Regions from separate parts of the Photobacterium toruni genome, predicted to be linked through region 1. Evidence: predicted binding sites of a transcription regulator. Region 1 holds the regulator's gene; each other region holds the start of a gene.
What was found. Region 1 encodes CRP, which controls carbon source genes, mostly activating them, when cyclic AMP is high. Its sites were predicted from a motif close to TGTGANNNNNNTCACA; they were not measured.
Positions count from the first base shown of each region.

Region 2: udp (uridine phosphorylase) is a predicted target of CRP. The motif match lies at 2,135-2,150, and genes of this name have one in related genera.
Region 3: typA (translational GTPase TypA) is a predicted target of CRP. The motif match lies at 4,337-4,352, and genes of this name have one in related genera.

Region 1 is NZ_AP024854.1:228,752-234,816, forward strand. It holds gene astD (succinylglutamate-semialdehyde dehydrogenase) at 1-809, shown strand, start outside; gene OC457_RS01085 (DUF1338 domain-containing protein) at 850-1,644, shown strand; gene OC457_RS01090 (hypothetical protein) at 1,728-1,922, opposite strand; gene crp (cAMP-activated global transcriptional regulator CRP) at 2,106-2,738, opposite strand; gene OC457_RS01100 (OsmC family protein) at 3,120-3,524, shown strand; gene OC457_RS01105 (phosphoribulokinase) at 3,629-4,498, opposite strand; gene OC457_RS01110 (YheU family protein) at 4,650-4,862, opposite strand; gene OC457_RS01115 (hydrolase) at 4,955-5,947, opposite strand; gene OC457_RS01120 (ABC transporter ATP-binding protein) at 6,009-6,065, opposite strand, start outside.
Region 2 is NZ_AP024854.1:1,024,393-1,030,457, reverse strand. It holds gene OC457_RS05050 (Card1-like endonuclease domain-containing protein) at 1-688, shown strand, start outside; gene OC457_RS05045 (hypothetical protein) at 786-1,016, opposite strand; gene udp (uridine phosphorylase) at 1,213-1,980, opposite strand; gene OC457_RS05035 (zinc/cadmium/mercury/lead-transporting ATPase) at 2,373-4,934, opposite strand; gene OC457_RS05030 (response regulator) at 5,091-5,564, opposite strand; gene OC457_RS05025 (ATP-binding protein) at 5,577-6,065, opposite strand, start outside.
Region 3 is NZ_AP024854.1:2,856,270-2,862,334, reverse strand. It holds gene glnG (nitrogen regulation protein NR(I)) at 1-516, opposite strand, end outside; gene glnL (nitrogen regulation protein NR(II)) at 542-1,594, opposite strand; gene OC457_RS13435 (DUF4124 domain-containing protein) at 1,735-2,310, opposite strand; gene glnA (glutamate--ammonia ligase) at 2,445-3,854, opposite strand; gene typA (translational GTPase TypA) at 4,455-6,065, shown strand, end outside.

The DNA.
Region 1 (6,065 bases):
TTACTGGTAGTGCACAAACCGGACATCTATTACATCAGCAGTTTGCAGGGCAGCCTCAAAAAATGTTGGCATTAGAAATGGGAGGCAATAACCCATTAGTTATTGGTGAAAATTATGGTGATATTGAGGCCGCGGTATATACCATTATTCAATCGGCTTTCTTAAGTGCGGGACAACGATGTACATGTGCCCGCCGATTATATATTGCAAATGGACAAGCAGGGGACGCTCTGTTAGCTCGCTTAGTTGCTGTTACCTCACAATTACTGGTTGGTGATCCTTCTGCAACGCCAGCCCCCTTTATGGGACCTTTAATTTCTTCTGTGGCAGCGGATAAAATGATTGAACATCAACAACAATTATTGCTGGCTGGTGGTGTGGCTTTATTAACGGCGACCCGTGGGCAAGGTGCCATTGTTACGCCTGCGATTATTAATGTGAGTGCGATCAGTGAACTTGCAGATGAAGAATATTTTGGACCATTATTGCAGGTCAGTCGTTATGCTGATTTTACTCAAGCGGTGGTCAGTGCAAATCAAACCCGTTATGGCTTGGCTGCAGGGTTAATATCAACTGATACACCACAATGGCACTATTTTGTTGAGCATATTCGTGCTGGAATTGTAAATCGCAACCGACCATTAACAGGCGCGAGTGGCGATGCCCCTTTTGGTGGTCCTGGTGCATCAGGTAATCTTCGTCCAAGTGCTTATTATGCTGCAGACTATTGTGCTTATCCGATGGCATCGATTGAGGGGGAGCAATTACAGTTGCCGGCTCAATTAGCGCCAGGAGTGAGCTTGAGCTAAGGTTTAATGACTGATAATGCTTTTAATAAGCAGGTTGATTATGGAATCTATTACACAAATTTTTGATGGCTTATGGCATGATTATAGTCGACGTTTATGCCCTTCTGCAGTTCAAATACAGCAGTTGTTAACTGAAGATACCGCGTTGCTCAATGACCATATTGCGTTGCGTAGTTTTGGGTTGCCTAAGTGTGGGTTAGCAGTGCTTGCCGCACCATTTATTGCTTTGGGCTATCAACCGCAAGCAAAATATCATTTCAGTGCTAAGAAGCTGTATGCCGAGTCATTTATTCATGCTAATCCTTTACTGCCAAAAGTGTTTATTAGTGAATTACAATTAGCAGGGTGTTCGGCTGAATTACAGCGTGCGATACGAGGATTGCTAGATCAGGTGGATGATGATTATTTTTGCCAGCCTGATTTTGTTTATGGTGGGCGTCCATGGCAAATTGACTTTGCAACTTATCAATTTTTAGCTGCTGAAAGTGAATATGCGGCATGGGTGGCAGCCCATGGTTTTGGGGCCAATCATTTCACGGTGAGTATTAATCAATTAGAACAGTTCTCTAATCTTGAAGAGGTTAATCATTTATTACGTCATAACCAGTTTGTGATTAATCAATCAGGCGGCGAGATAAAAGGTAATGCAGAAGTAATGTTAGAGCAATCAGCTACGATGGCAGATGTCGTTGGTGTCAGTTTTCGAGATGGTATTCATAAGATTCCGGGTGGTTTTTATGAATTTGCTAAACGTTATCCGCAACCTAATGGTGAGTTATATTTAGGCTTTGTTACAGCTTCAGCAAATAAGATATTTGAAAGTACGGACAGTTAAAAGATGAACCTTAACTTCATAGGATCAAGTCTCGAAGAATAGAAAACAGCACTGCATTATATGAGTGCTGTTTAGAATTTAAATTAATTATCGAGCGGTGAACCCCAAACACCTGATTCATCTGCAGGGCAACGACGTAATCCGGTTTGTTGTTCAAGGTAACAACGGCTATCACTAAATCCGGTCATTTCAATGGTTGTTGGTTGGCCGGTCAGTACGCCAGGTACGGTGGTGTAACTATTAGCAGAAAAGCGTTCAATATCCATATTGATCATCATTGATTTAAAAGTCCATTTGTAAGTGAAATGTAGCATGAATGGATGTTATTACAAATTAAAATTTAACAGTGAGACTACCGCTATTAATGATTATATTATGAGGATATTAAAGGGGAAATTTAGCATAAAAAAAACCGCAGATATAAGCTGCGGTTTCATTGGTAATTAACGTACCGCTAAAAATTAGCGTGTACCGTAAACTACAATCGTTTTGCCATGAGCAGAAATAAGATTTTGCTCTTCCAGCATTTTTAAGATTCGACCCACAGTTTCGCGAGAACAACCTACGATCTGGCCAATTTCTTGACGAGTGATCTTAATTTGCATGCCATCAGGATGTGTCATTGCATCGGGTTGTTTTGCCAGATTCAATAACGTTTGTGCAATACGGCCTGTTACATCAAGGAATGCAAGATCACCTACCTTTTGACTTGTCACTTGTAAGCGGCATGCCATTTGAGCAGATAAACGCATTAGAATATCTGGATTCACTTGAATTAACTGACGGAATTTCTTAAATGAAATTTCTGCAACTTCACAAGGGCTTTTTGCACGAACCCAAGCTGTACGTTCTTGGTCTTCTTCGAACAAGCCGAGTTCACCAATAAAGTCACCCTGGTTTAGGTAAGAAAGGATCATCTCCTTACCTTCTTCATCCTTGATTAATACAGCAACAGAACCCTTCACGATATAGTACAAAGTCTCAGCTTTTTCACCTGCGTGAATTAACGTGCTCTTTGATGGATATTTGTGAATGTGACAATGGGAAAGAAACCACTCTAAAGTTGGATCTGTTTGCGGTTTACCTGGAACCATATTACTAACTTCCTCTGCATATGTTGCCCAACAATATGTTCTGTAGAGATAACTAAACAAAACGAAGTGTTGGCAGGGTTATTCACTCAGCGGCTAAGCTGTGAGTTAACTTGAACTGGCTTAGAGTGTATCCTTTTTCTCACGCTTTTTCTTGATATTGATCGAGCAGATAGGCTCATTTATGAGAGATAAGTGTGCACATGATCACATCGTTGTGAGTTAGTTGCCTGCAGTATCGTTTTAAAGTGGTTTTATTCTCTAATTTTACAAATATAAATATGCAACGTAATTAGCATTAAGCACAATAAACACGATTGCACTGATGGAATTATCAACAAAAATAAGATAAATTTTTGAAGAATATAGCTAAAGGATATAAAAATGCAGTCACGTGTAAAGTGGTTAGAAAATATGACTTTTGTGGGTCAATCAGCATCGGGTCATAGCGTTGTTTTAGATGGTAATGGTGGCGAAAAAGCCCCGAGCCCAATGGAATTAGTATTAATGGCCGCTGGAGGGTGTAGCTCCGTAGATGTCGTTAGTGGATTACAAGATTTACATCAACAGATCACTGCTTGTGAGGTGAGTGTTACTGCTGAACGTCGTGAGCAAGCCCCACGAATTTTTACACATGCAAATTTACACTTTGTTGTTACGGGCCATGACCTAAGTGATGAATTAGTGAGTAAGGTGGTGGCTGATTCTCTCGAAAAATACTGCTCAGTGTGTTTAATGCTCGGTCAGGGGGTTGATATGAGCCATAGCTATGAGATTGTTGTGGCGTAATGTTCATATAAGAATGGCGGTTGCTGAGATCAGTAACCGTTCATTAATGTCACTAACGGTTACGTCTGATTGTTAATCTTTAGGTCTTATATTTGACGTACCACTTAAGCTATTTTGCCGTTTGCAATTAATTGTTCAAGTAACGGTCGCATAATGAGTTCCATCGCAAAACTCATTTTTCCGCCAGGCACAACGAGGGTATTGTGGCGTGACATAAATGAACCTTGAATCATGGCGAGTAAATAGGGAAAGTCGACATTCTTTAAACCACGAAAGCGGATCACCACAAAGCTTTCATCTAGACTGGGAATACCCTTCGCGCTGACGGGATTGGAAGTATCAACGGTTGGGACGCGTTGAAAGTTAATGTGGGTGCGAGAAAATTGTGGTGTGATGTAATTAAGATAGTCATCCATTGAACGTACTATCGATTCCATTACCGCTTCTCTTGAATGGCCGCGATCACGAGTGTCTCGAATGATCTTTTGAATCCACTCGAGGTTAACAATAGGTACCATCCCTATTAGTAAATCAACGTGTTGCGCTACATTGATCTCACCATCAACCACACCGCCATGTAAGCCTTCATAAAATAACACATCAGTATTTTCAGCTAACTGTTGCCACGGTGTAAAAGTACCGGGCATTTGATTATAAGGCACAGCTTCATCAAAAGTATGTAAATAACGGCGAAATTTACCACTACCATCTTGAGCGTATTGTTTGAAAAAGTGGGATAATTGCTCAAAATCATTGGCTTCTGCGCCGAAATAGCTGATATGACGACCTTGCTCTTTGGCCTTACGAATTTCACAATCCATTTCTGGACGAGTGAAGCGATGAAAACTATCACCTTCTAACCATGCTGCGTTGATGTCCATCATGTTAAACATCTTGCGAAAAGCCTCTGATGTCGTTGTCGTTCCTGCGCCAGATGAACCAGTGACAGCAATGATGGGGTGTTTTACCGACATAACTCACCTGTTGTTGTAATTATTACGTGATAAATAACAAAAAATAGACAGTAATAAATGTTACTACAGGTTTGCTAAAATGTCGGTATTAAGTGATAAAAGTGTAGGTGAGAACAAGTTTCGGTAAATGTTAATACTATGATGGGTTGGATTACATTTGATGGCGCAGTTTAATATCAACCGATTCATGTAATTCAGAAAAAACAATAACTGCATCGCCTGATTGTAGTTGGCGTCGAACATAAGCGACCTTATCACTAAGGCTTATTTCTACTTCGCCATAGTCGGTACCTTCACGTAAAATAAATTGTTCAATCAGGTTGGTTAGTGTTTCTGGTGCGATGTCTTGCCAAGGAATAATCATTACAACTTCTTAAATGACTAATGAAATAATAACCGCAGTATATTATTAAAATTGACGAGATTCTTAAAATTAACAAGAAAGAAAGTTAGCTATTATTTCAGTTGTTGTGATTGATGCAACCTGAGTTGGCGTTGAAACCATTCTGGCACTGTATGCTCTAACCAAAACTGCGGTTTGAGTAAGCTACCACTGATAAAACCAACATGACCACCAGTCGTTGATAAATGATAATCAATATTGATTGGTAAGGGCTGTGAAGGAATGACATCATTATTCATAAAGGGATCATCTTTGGCGTGAATAATCCGTAGGGGAAGCGTGATCTTAGTCAGTTGCGATAAACCACTACAATGTTGATAGTAGTCATTAGCACTCTTAAAGCCATGCAACGGTGCCGTCACCGCTTGGTCAAATTGCCGTACACTGCTAATTGTTGTCAGTTGGTGTTGATTAACAGGCATAGTATGTGGGTGACGCTCAATTTTTTTTGCAATAGTACGTTTGAGTGATGTCAGTAAATAACGTTGATAAACTCGCGAGAACCCTTGCTGAATACGATCAGAACAGGAAGCAAGGTTTAGCGGTGGTGAAATAGCTTGGGCTGCGATGAGTTCGTTATTATTAGGGCAATTAGCTAAGTAATTAATCAACACATTACCACCAAGTGATACACCGACAGCCATAAATGGGCGCTGTGGAAATTGCTGGCGCAGCCATTGAATAAAGAACTGCACATCGTTTATATCACCAGAATGATAGCTTTGTGGATGACGATTTAATTCACCGCTGCACCCTCTAAAATGCATCATGACCCCAAGCCAACCTTGCTGTTTGGCTGCCATTAATAAGCCATTAGCATAAGGGCTGTTAAAGCTGCCTTCTAAACCATGAAATAAAATCATTATCGGCTGATGGTGATTATTAATATCTGGCTGCTCTGTCCATGCAAGATCAACAAAATCACCATCAGGTATTTCAAGCCGTTGGGTTACAGGTGCAAAGAGTGGTTGGCGGCGAATAAATCGTGGTAATAAGGTTTGTAGGTGGGGATTCCCTAATCCGCTAGCGGCGGTGAATGGCTGCATATGTAGTCCTGTTTTCAAATTAAAACGCCGTCGCAATAAATATTGTGACGGCGTTAAATGATCACTCAGCGTTAAGCTGGCTTTCCATTTCTTCTAGTTGTTCTTGCAGTTCCATCCA
Region 2 (6,065 bases), 800 kb from region 1:
GCCAGAATCTCTCAACGACCAATTATGGGAGCTAGGTCAACGCTGGGCGAGCTCTGCACTAGAATTAGGCCCAGGTTTAGCAACCCTCAATTATCTAGCGACAACCTGTCGTAAAGAACAAGTCCTCAATGTTGCTCTTAGTGAAAAGCAACAAGGCTATAAAGAATTAGGAACGTTACTGAACGATCTTGAGGAAATAGGCCTTGCAACATACCACGATGGTATATTGACATTTAAGCATGAAGAAGCGCGTCGTTTCGCTAACGGTGAATGGCTAGAAAACTTAGTTCACAGTACTGTTCGTGCAATTCAAAACGAATTACCAACAATTCAAGATCACTCTTTAGGAGTGCAGGTTTACCGTAAAATTGGTGAGCGTGAAGTTCGTAATGAGCTTGATGTCGCAACTATCGTTAATAATAAACTACACATTATTGAATGTAAGACCAAAGGTATGCGTGACGATGGTGATGATACCTTATACAAACTAGAATCATTACGTGACCTACTTGGTGGCCTACAAGCACGTGCAATGCTTGTAAGTTTCCGTCCTTTACGTCATCACGATTTAGTTCGCGCACAAGATTTAGGATTAGCGATTATTGGTCCTGATCAACTAGGTGAATTATATACTCACCTGCATGATTGGCTTAAAGGTGCTGGCGGTCAAGCACATAACCTCGCATAATTATCGATAATATTTATTAAACAAAAAAGGCCTTTTTCACAGAAGGCCTTTTTATTGAATCAATGATTGAGTGACGCTTAATGCCGTTTAACGTTGCTTATCCAAGTCGATTAAAAACAACGCCTGCTGCTTGTGGCTTCTGCGTATGATGCTGACCATCATCCAATACTAATGTTACTATAGTGTTGTTTTCCCCTACCGTTGCAATAATATCTCTTACAACAAACACATCATCTAAATAAGCAATTTTCATCTGCAATACAGGTGAAATAGGTAATGCGATGGTATCTTGACGTCCATTTGGAAATATAATTTTATAATCAATCATGTTTATAACTTCACTAAGCCCAACAAAATACTATTCTACCTCAAAATAGAACCAATGGTTAAATTCATAGCTAAACCATAATATATTAATAGCACGATTTAGAATCACCATTTTCCCCTGAATATAAAAAGGCCGACAATACTGTCGGCCCTTAAAATAGAGATCAAATCAATCTGTTTTATTATTAAATAACCGCTTATTTAGTTAACATTTTACGTGCAGCTTCAACAACAATCTTAATTGAACGTGCTTCAGTTGCTTTCAATGTTGCGTGATCAGGAATTTCTTTTTGCGTACGGTTAATGATAACGCCCGCAACACAACCTGCACGTAAACCAGAACTTGCACACATAGTTAATAGTGTTGCAGATTCCATTTCAAAATTAAGCACACCCATTTCCTGCCACTCTTTCATCGAGCCTTGGAAGCGACGTACTACACGGCCAGAAAATGTGTCATAACGCTCTTGACCTGGGTAGAAAGTATCACTAGAAGCAGTTACACCCGTGTGTACAGTTGCACCAGCATCATCACATGCTTGCTTCATTGCTGTTGCAACGGTGAAATCAGCAACTGCTGGGAATTCCATTGGCGCAAAGTGAAGACTTGCACCATCAAGACGAACAGAACCTGTTGTTACAATCATATCGCCAGGATTAATATTTGGTTGAATAGCACCAGTTGTACCTACACGAAGGAAAGTATTAACCCCTAATTGTGCAAGCTCTTCTACTGCGATAGACGTTGATGGACCGCCAATACCAGTAGAACAAATAACAACAGGCTTGCCGTCTAACTGTGCACGGTACACAGTGTATTCACGAGCACTTGCTAGAAATTCAGGGTTTTCCATTAGGTTGGCAATTTTTTCTACACGAGCAGGATCACCAGGAATAATCGCTAACTCAGCGCCGTTAAGATCAGCTTTATTAACACCTAGGTGGAATACTTTATTGTCAGACATAATGATACCCTTTAAATTTAATCGCTCTGATTGTAGGAACAGAGATGGATAATTATCGTTAATTATTGTGCTTTGACAGTAAACGTAATACGCAACATAACAACAACGTCTGTCAAAACCTAATGTAACGATAACGGAAGCTGGAACTGTTTTTAGTGAGCTAATTCACATTAACCAAAAGCAATATAATTTTTAGTTACAAAATAACCAGATGTAGATCACAACAAAACGTTTACCTATCGAACTCATCACAAAAAAAAGTAACTTCATCATAACGTTTACCGCGATTATTTTCGTGTAAGAATCGTTATAAATAAAAAAGCAGAATAGTGTTTAAACTATTCTGCTTATCGTGATCATGTCAGATTAAGATGATTATATTATTAGTTCTATTATTCTTTTGGCTTAAAGCGTAATAGTCGCAAAGCATTTAAAGTAACTAATGCTGTAGCGCCACTATCGGCTAATACTGCCACCCATAATCCCGTAACACCAAGTACCGTTGTCACCAAGAAAATACCTTTAAGACCCAGAGCAAGACCAATATTCTGTCGAATGTTATTTAAGGTAGCACGTGATAATTCAATCATTACTGGTAATTCAGCTAGGCGATTATGCGTAATGGCTGCATCAGCGGTTTCCAGCGCAACATCTGTACCACCGCCCATTGCAATACCAATAGTGGCAGTTTTCATTGCAGGAGCATCATTAATGCCATCACCAATCATCGCAACACTATGTTCATCATTAAGTTTACGAATTTCAGTCACTTTATCAGCAGGTAATAAACCAGCGCGAAAATCAATATTGATTTCTTTTGCAATGGCAGCTGCAGCACGAGAATTATCACCCGTTAACATTACCGATTGAATACCAAGCTGTTTAAGCTTTTCAACTGCAACTAATGCATCTTCTCGTAAATTATCTCGCCATGCCACTAAACCGACAGGCTGTGCATTACGAACCGCAACCACCAGCGTTTTGCCTTCGTTTTCTAAATCCGTTGCTTGCTGTTGCTGTTCTGTAGTCAAAACAATAGCAGCAGGTAACCGATCAGCGGCACATAATAAAAACGCATCACCTTCCGTGATCCCTTGAATACCGCGTCCAACTAAAGTTTCACGTTCAGTCGCTTCAATAATACTAAGCTGCTGTTGTTGTGCTCTGTTAACAACCGCTTTTGCCAATGGATGTAACGACCCCACTTCAATAGCAGCGGCTTGACGTAATAGTTTATCTGCGTCGTTATCCCAACAAATCATATCCGTAACAATAGGCTTACCTTCAGTAAGTGTACCTGTTTTATCAAACGCAACGACTTCAATATGACCCAATTGTTCTAACGCAGCACCACCTTTAATAAGCGCCCCACGACGAGCTGCCGCCGCTAAACCAGATGTAATTGCCGCAGGGGTTGAAATAACTAACGCACACGGACAAGCAATCAATAATAATGCTAAGCCTTTATAAATCCATTCATCCCAAGATTGGCCAAACACTAACGGGGGAATAACAACCACTAACGCTGCTAATAAAATCATGCTTGGAGTGTACCAGCGACTGAATTTATCAAGGAACCGCTCCAAGGGCGCTTTACGTGATTCGGCATCTTCAATCATATGCAATATACGATCAATCGCATTATCACCTTGAGCTGAAATAATGGTTAAGCGCACCACTTTATCAGATGCCATGCTACCCGCCATGACTTTTTCGCCCGGTGTTCGCTCAACAGGAACTGATTCACCCGTTAATGCACTTTCATCAAAACTGGCAATAACATCCAAAATTTGACCATCAGCGGGTAAACGTTCACCCGGTACAACTTCAATCACATCACCAGGTTTTAACTCTGCTGCAGATATTTTAGTTTTAGTGCCATCAGCTAAAATAACCGTTGCTTCTTCTGGCACTAAATCCATTAATGCTTTTACACCACTACGTGCTCGAGAAGCTGCATAACCTTCAAGTTGTTCGCCAATGAGGAACAAAAAGATAACCATTGCCGCTTCTGCCGTTTCACCCAGGTATAAAGCACCTATTGCTGCAACGGACATTAATGTCTCAATAGAAAATGGCGTGCCTGATTTAGTTAAAACAATGGCTTTTTTTAAAATCGGGAATAAACCAACAATGGTCGTCAACGTAAACGCAAATAATCCAGCTTCAGCCGAAACCGTTTTATTTAAGACAAAAGAGATCACCATCATCAATGCAATAATAATTACAGACAAATGCTGACGTAAAAATGATTCAGTTGGTAAATCTGCGGTTTTCGTTGTAGTAGAAACTAACGTAAAACCTGTTTGTTTGGATTTGTTTTCTATCTCAGCTTTAAGCATTTCAGTATCTGCTTGCTGATTATCATGAATATTAACAATTAATTTTTCTGTCGCAAACATCACTTTCGCGGTGTCTACAGCGGCTAATGACATGATTGCTTTTTCAAGTTTAGCGGCACAACTAGGGCAATCCATGCCTAATACTTTCCAGCTAAATGTTTTGCCATGAGCGTTATTTGTTAGAGAGGCCTCTAACGCTAATTCTTGTTCTTTACTCATGGCTGGTGCAGAGCAACACTGCTTACTGTGAACGTGCTCACTATGAACATGATCTTTATTATTATGGTGTTCGATAGCAGTGTCTGTATGCTGATGTTTATTTTCAGCGACTACATTATCATTAGCGGATATATGCGCACCAGTAATGGTAAACGCATTCTTTTTAGCTACTGAATGGAGCGCACTATAGGATAGTGTTGAACAACAACCCGCGGGACCTTCAGTATCATTATCACCACACCCTTCAATATCTTTATTCGTCGAGCAGCAATCAGTACTTACGCTTGAACAACAATCAGCCGTTGCAGCCACCACCGTAACAGTGGCTTTAGTCGCAATAGTTGGTTTTGCAGTATGAATATGGCCTTTTTTATTATTACATTGAGCACACATCATCATTCTCCTTGGGTGCTATTAAGGTTTACTGTTAATAACTATAAACCTTTGAGTTAAGACCAAGGTCAAGCAAAATAGCGATAATTTACTCAATATAAGTGATAATAATTATCAGATACAATAAAAACAGCCATTACATTCACTGAGGTACAATTAACGCAACCGTCGTAAAACAGTTGTATTATCAATAACATCACCCCACAGAGTATAATCAAGTCCCATATCAAAAATATATTCAGTTACTAATACTCGAACGCAACTAATTAATACTTCAGTATCCCATGGTTTTTCAAAATAACTTTCAATACGAGCTTGATTAATCGCTGCAATCGTATCTTGATGCGTCGCTTGTCCTGTTAATAATACTTTTTTAGTATGAATAAAGCGGCTATCATTTGCCACTGTTGTTAACAATTCAACCCCGCTTTTACCCGGCATAACATGATCTGAAATAATCACACCAATAAACTCACCTTCAGCATCAAGTTCATCCATTAACGCGAGTGCTTCATCTGCTGACTCACAATCTTCCAGTAAAAAAGAAGGTTCAAATTCAGCTAAATCTTTTAATACAGCACTTAACACTTCACGTTGATCATCAACGCAAATAATAGTAATTTTTTCCATAATAACCGTCCTTTACGTTATCGGTAATTTGATTCTAAATGTAGTACGTTGAAGATCACTTTTAACCGCAATCGTGCCACCATAGCTATTTACGATACGTTGCACTATTGCTAATCCCAATCCTAAACCAAATGATAAGCCTCCTTTTTTGGTACTAAAATTAGGATTAAATATTTTACGACGAGTTACTTCATCGATCATTGGTCCATTATTAGTAATAGTCACTAATAATTTATTTTTTACACTTCTTGTTATGATCTCAATTTGTGGCGCTTCGGTATTTTCCATAGCATCACATGCATTTTTAATAAGATTAACCCATATTTGTACTAGTTCAGTGACGCTTGCTGTCATGGGAGGTAAAATTGCAGGGCGTAATACCACTTCAACCTGCCGTAAGTTACTTTGCAATAATGCCAACGACTTATGTAACGTATCATTGATATCGACATCAGGGATTCGTGCATGATCACCACCACCAAGCTGCTTTACTGATCGAAC
Region 3 (6,065 bases), 380 kb from region 1:
ACCTGATTCGCCATTAATGAGTACAGAAATGGATGAGCGTGACAAGCGACCAATGGCGCGAAACACTTCTTGCATTGCTGGTGCTTCACCAATGATTTCTGGCGCGTGTTTAGGCTCAATTACAGGCTGGTGTTGGCGTTTTTGTTCCTGACTGTGACTAAGTGCTCGTTCAACTAAAGTGACAGCTTCATCGATATCAAATGGTTTCGGAAGGTATTCAAAAGCTCCTCGTTGGTAAGCATTGACTGCTGCGTCTAGATCTGAATGTGCGGTCATAATAATAACCGGTAAGCTAGCGTAATTTTGTTGTAGCTCTTTGAGTAACGTAAAACCATCAGTACCTGGCATTTTAATATCAGATACAAGCACATCAGGAACATTGCGTTCTAATGCCGCCAATACGCTATCAGCATCAGCAAATGTTTCGCATTTCATTCCTGCATTAACGAGTGTTCGTTCTAATACCCAACGAATCGAGTTGTCATCATCAACAACCCAGATTAATCCTTTGCTCATAGTAAGCCTCCTGTGGTGGTCAATGTTATGACTTAATGGGTAAGTAAATAGTAAAGTTAGTATGTCCCGGCCAGCTAAAGACTTCGATTTTACCTTGATGTTGATCGATTAAATTACGGGCGATTGATAGCCCTAATCCAGTGCCGCCTTCGCGGCCTGTGACCATCGGATAGAATAACGTATCTTGAATTTCTGCCGGAATACCGGGACCATTGTCAATGATTTCGATAGTAGCAGTAACTCGGTGTCGTACTCCTTGAATTAAGCTTTGATGGGCAGTTCGGGTTTTTAATTTAATCGTACCTCCCCCTTGACTTTTCAATGCTAATGCCGCGTTACTGACAATATTTAATAATGCCTGTTCCAGTTGTTCAGCATCCATATCGATATCAGGCAAACTGGGATCGTAATCGCGTTCAATGTTGATGGTGTCATCGGTTTCAATGTTGACTAACTGACGTACTTTTTCTAATACCAAATGAATATTATCTGTTCTGCGGACTCCTGGCCGTTGTGGTCCTAACAGGCGGTCGACTAAATTGCGTAATCGATCCGCTTGTTCAATGATCATTTGGGTATATTCGTGATAGCTTTTATCCGGTAACACTTTTTCTAATAATTGTGCTGCGCCGCGTAAACCACCGAGAGGATTTTTTATTTCATGGGCTAAACCACGAACTAACTCTTTGGCGGCTTGTTGTTGTGCGTGTTGGTTCAGTTCTTGGCTAATACGACGTTGCTGATCGATAGGCTTTAATTCTAATAAAATCAGTAGTTGTTTTTGCCATGAAATAGGACTGGCACTAACACCAAATAAATGTTGTTGGCCATCAATGACAAATGTGACATCGCTATCAGCTAAACCTTGACCGCTGTGAAGGGTTGCTTTGATATGGTTAAAATCGAGTGAGCTGTATTGTAATAATTGCGGCAACTGACTACCGAGTAAACGGCGTTTGCTCGATGATAATAATTGCTCGGCGGCAGGATTGACATAACGGATCACTAAGGTCTCATCGAGTAACACAATAGCGGTGACTAAATTGTCGAGAATTATGGGCGTAAAGCTAGCATTCACAATTATCATCCTTATCGATAGCCAAGCAAAAGACGATCGGTGTCGGCATCCATCTCTCGCTGTTAAGTAACGCACCAATTTGGTGCGTTAAAGTGTACTCGGTTTAACAGCGAACAGGCAGAGTTTATTGTAAATTGACGTTAACGGGGTTGAACTGGGCTGTTTTTAGGACGAGCCTGAGAAACGCGATGGAGATAAACCGTAATACTTTCAGATGTAGCAAGGATCTTGCCATTATTAAGTAATTGGATTTGAATTTGATGACTACCGCGATCGATATTGACCAGTTTCCAGGTTAAGTGGGTTTGAGGTGATCCATGAACTTTGCCATCAATAACTAACTGGGCTTGAGTGTTTTTATTTAGTTTACGGTTACTCACTGCGCGAATATTAATATCACCATCATTACTGCGAATGGTTTGTTGATGTACTGGAGTGAGTAGGCTAATCGTAGCGACGGGGAGTGAGGCTTCGGTCTCAGTTGTGATTGAGATAAGTTCCACATTGTCCGTTTGATTGATATCGATGACGGTTGCTTCAATATTTGGCTGTACTTCAGTAACGGATAGTTTAATTGTACTCGCTTGTTGGCTGCCTGGAGTATCACTAAAATGAACAATGCCATTATCATCAGTCCAAGAGTAGATCGTTGTTGCTAGTGCGATATTTGTCGTTACTGTAAAGAACAGTATTGATGCCAGATCAATGAGTTTCATCCGTTAACTCTCCACAAAGACCTTCATGGCCAATAAGTTCTTTATTGTTGCCGCTTTTTTTGTGAGAGCAATAGCAAAAAAGCCTGCGTGTGAGGCAGGCCTAAATATTGACTGTTAAGTTATAAGCTTATTGCTTAAACCGAGTAGTAAAGTTCAAATTCTAATGGGTGTACTGCCATATTGATTTTCTCTACATCTTGCTCTTTTAGGGCGATGTAAGAATCAATAAAGTCGTTAGAGAATACGCCACCAGAGGTTAAGAATTCACGATCTTCGTCAAGCGCCTGTAGTGCACCTTGTAGTGACTCTGCTACTTTTGGAATCTCTGCTGCTTCTTCTGCTGGTAAGTCGTATAAATCTTTATCCATCGCTTCGCCTGGGTGGATCTTGTTAGCGATCCCGTCAAGGCCTGCCATTAGCATTGCTGCAAAGGCTAAGTATGGGTTCGCTGCTGGATCACCAAAGCGTACTTCGATACGACGTGCTTTTGGACTTGGTACGACAGGAATACGAATTGATGCTGAACGGTTACGTGCTGAGTAAGCCAACATAACAGGAGCTTCGTAACCAGGAACTAAACGCTTGTATGAGTTCGTTGCTGGGTTAGCAAAGGCATTGATTGCACGTGCGTGCTTGATAATACCACCGATGTAGAACAGTGCCATTTCTGATAGGCCGCCGTACTTGTCACCTGCGAATAAGTTTACGCCATCTTTGGCCAGTGACATGTGAACATGCATGCCTGAGCCGTTATCACCTACAAGTGGTTTAGGCATAAAAGTTGCTGTTTTGCCAAATGCATGAGCGACATTATGAACAACATACTTATAAATCTGAATTTCATCAGCTTTATTGGTTAGTGTGTTGAAACGGGTCGCGATTTCATTTTGGCCAGCAGTCGCTACTTCATGGTGATGAGCTTCAACAACGAGACCCATTTCTTCCATGATAAGGCACATTGCAGAGCGAATATCTTGTGATGAATCAACAGGTGCTACTGGGAAATAACCGCCTTTAACGCCTGGACGGTGACCTTTGTTACCACCTTCAATTTTGGTACCGCTATTCCATGCCGCTTCAATGTCGTCAATCTTAAAGAATGAACCTGACATATCAGTATTGAATCGAACGTCATCAAATAGGAAGAATTCTGGCTCTGGGCCAACTAATACATTGTCAGCAAAACCTGCTGAACGCATAAATTCTTCAGCGCGTTTAGCAATTGAACGTGGATCACGATCGTAGCCTTGCATTGTTGCTGGCTCAAGAATATCACAACGAATATTTAGAGTTGCGTCTTCAGTAAATGGGTCAAGTACCGCGCTTGCTGCATCAGGCATCATTACCATGTCTGATTCATTAATGCCTTTCCAGCCCGCAACAGAAGAGCCATCAAACATTTTACCTTCTTCAAAAAAATCAGCATCGATTTGATGAGATGGAATAGAAATGTGCTGCTCTTTACCTTTGGTATCGGTAAAACGTAGGTCAATAAACTTAACTTCATTTTCCTGGATCAGCGCTAGTACGTTTTCAACTGACATCTTGAGTAACCTCCGGTGTTATTTAGGGCGATGGCCGCAAACTTTTTTGCTCATGCAATGGTGAGCGAATCTAAAAGTATTAAAGCGAAAACCATGCCAACTTTAAAAAGCCTCTAAAAATGCGTGGTTATAACATTTAGAGTACTTTTTCCTATCCTGATTTGCACTGTTATGGTGAAGTGCGCACCAAATTGGTGCAATGGTAAAAGATATAGAAAAGGGTGCTATATCTTTTCAATCATTCACTGATTTAACAGCCATACTACTATGGTGATGAGGCTAAATATTGTCAATCTGTGAGGTAGATAATTGTGGATTTTATTGTTAATTGATCGCTGTCTAAACGTTGTAAAAAAGGACATTGATTATGCTTTTGGGTGAATTATTACTTATTTATCGTACGAATAAAGCGTATAAAAAAAATAAAAATAGCCAAAAAAGTGAGTAAAAATGCGGCTCTAGAGATAAAATAGAAAAAAGCTGGTGATATAAATCACATATTTCGTGGGTTTTAGCGTAAAATCTGTTAAATTATGAGCCGTTTTTTTAATCAAGTAGCCTCTAGTAAGACGCTGCATGTTCTGAGTGAATGTGAAACTAATGTCTAATCAATCGATCGATAACTTAAGAAATATCGCAATTATTGCTCACGTTGACCACGGTAAAACTACCCTGGTTGATAAACTTCTACAGCAATCTGGCACGTTAGAGGGTCGCGGCGAAGCCGAAGAACGTGTTATGGATTCTAACGATATCGAAAAAGAGCGTGGCATTACCATTCTTGCTAAGAACACAGCAATTAACTGGAATGACTACCGCATCAATATCGTAGACACCCCTGGACACGCAGACTTCGGTGGTGAAGTTGAGCGTATCATGTCTATGGTTGACTCTGTATTGCTTATCGTTGACGCAGTTGACGGCCCTATGCCTCAAACTCGTTTCGTAACGCAAAAAGCGTTCGCATACGGTCTTAAGCCAATCGTTGTAATCAACAAGATTGACCGTCCAGGTGCACGTCCTGAGTGGGTTATGGATCAAATCTTTGACCTATTTGACAACCTAGGCGCAACTGATGAGCAACTAGACTTCACAACAGTTTACGCATCAGCGCTAAACGGTTGGGCAACAATGGAAGAAGGCGTAACTGGCGAAGATATGGAACCATTGTTCCAAGCTATCGTTGATAACGTTGCAGCTCCTTGTGTTGACGTTGATGGTCCACTACAGATGCAAATCTCTCAACTAGATTACAGCTCTTACGTGGGTGTTATCGGTGTTGCTCGTATCGCTCGTGGTACTGTTGCTGCAAACCAACAAGTTACTATCATTGGTGCTGACGGTACTAAGCGTAACGGTAAAGTAGGTACAGTTCTTGGTTACCTAGGTCTTGAGCGTCACGAAGTTGCTGAAGCGAAAGCGGGCGATATCGTTGCTATCACAGGTCTTGGCGAGCTTAAGATTTCTGACACTATTTGTGACGTGAACACTGTTGAAGCGTTACCTGCATTGTCTGTTGATGAACCAACAGTAACAATGACTTTCCAAGTAAACACTTCTCCGTTTGCTGGTAAAGAAGGTAAGTTTGTTACTTCACGTAACATCCTTGAGCGTCTACAAAAAGAATTAGTACACAACGTTGCATTGCGCGTTGAAGAAACTGAAAGCCCAGACCGCTTCCGTGTTTCAGGCCGTGGTGAACTTCACCTATCTATCCTGATTGAAAACATGCGTCGTGAAGGTTACGAGCTAGCAGTATCTCGCCCAGAAGTTATCATCAAAGAAGAAGATGGTAAGCTAATGGAACCGTTTGAAATTGTAACTATCGATGTGGTTGAAGAGCATCAAGGTAGTGTAATGGAGAAAATCGGTATCCGTAAGGGTGAGCTAAAAGATATGGCACCAGATGGTAAAGGCCGTGTTCGCATGGACTTCATGATGCCTTCTCGTGGTCTTATCGGTTTCCAAACAGAATTCCTAACAATGACTTCTGGTTCTGGTCTTATCTACCATACGTTTGATCACTACGGTCCTCACAAGGGCGGTACTATTGGTCAACGTGCTAACGGCGTATTGATCTCTAACGGTACTGGTAAAGCGGTAACTTACTCGCTATTCAACCTACAAGAGCGTGGTCGTCTGTTCTCTGAGCACGGTGATGAAGTATATGAAGGTCAGATCATCGGTATTCATAACCGTGCAAACGATCTA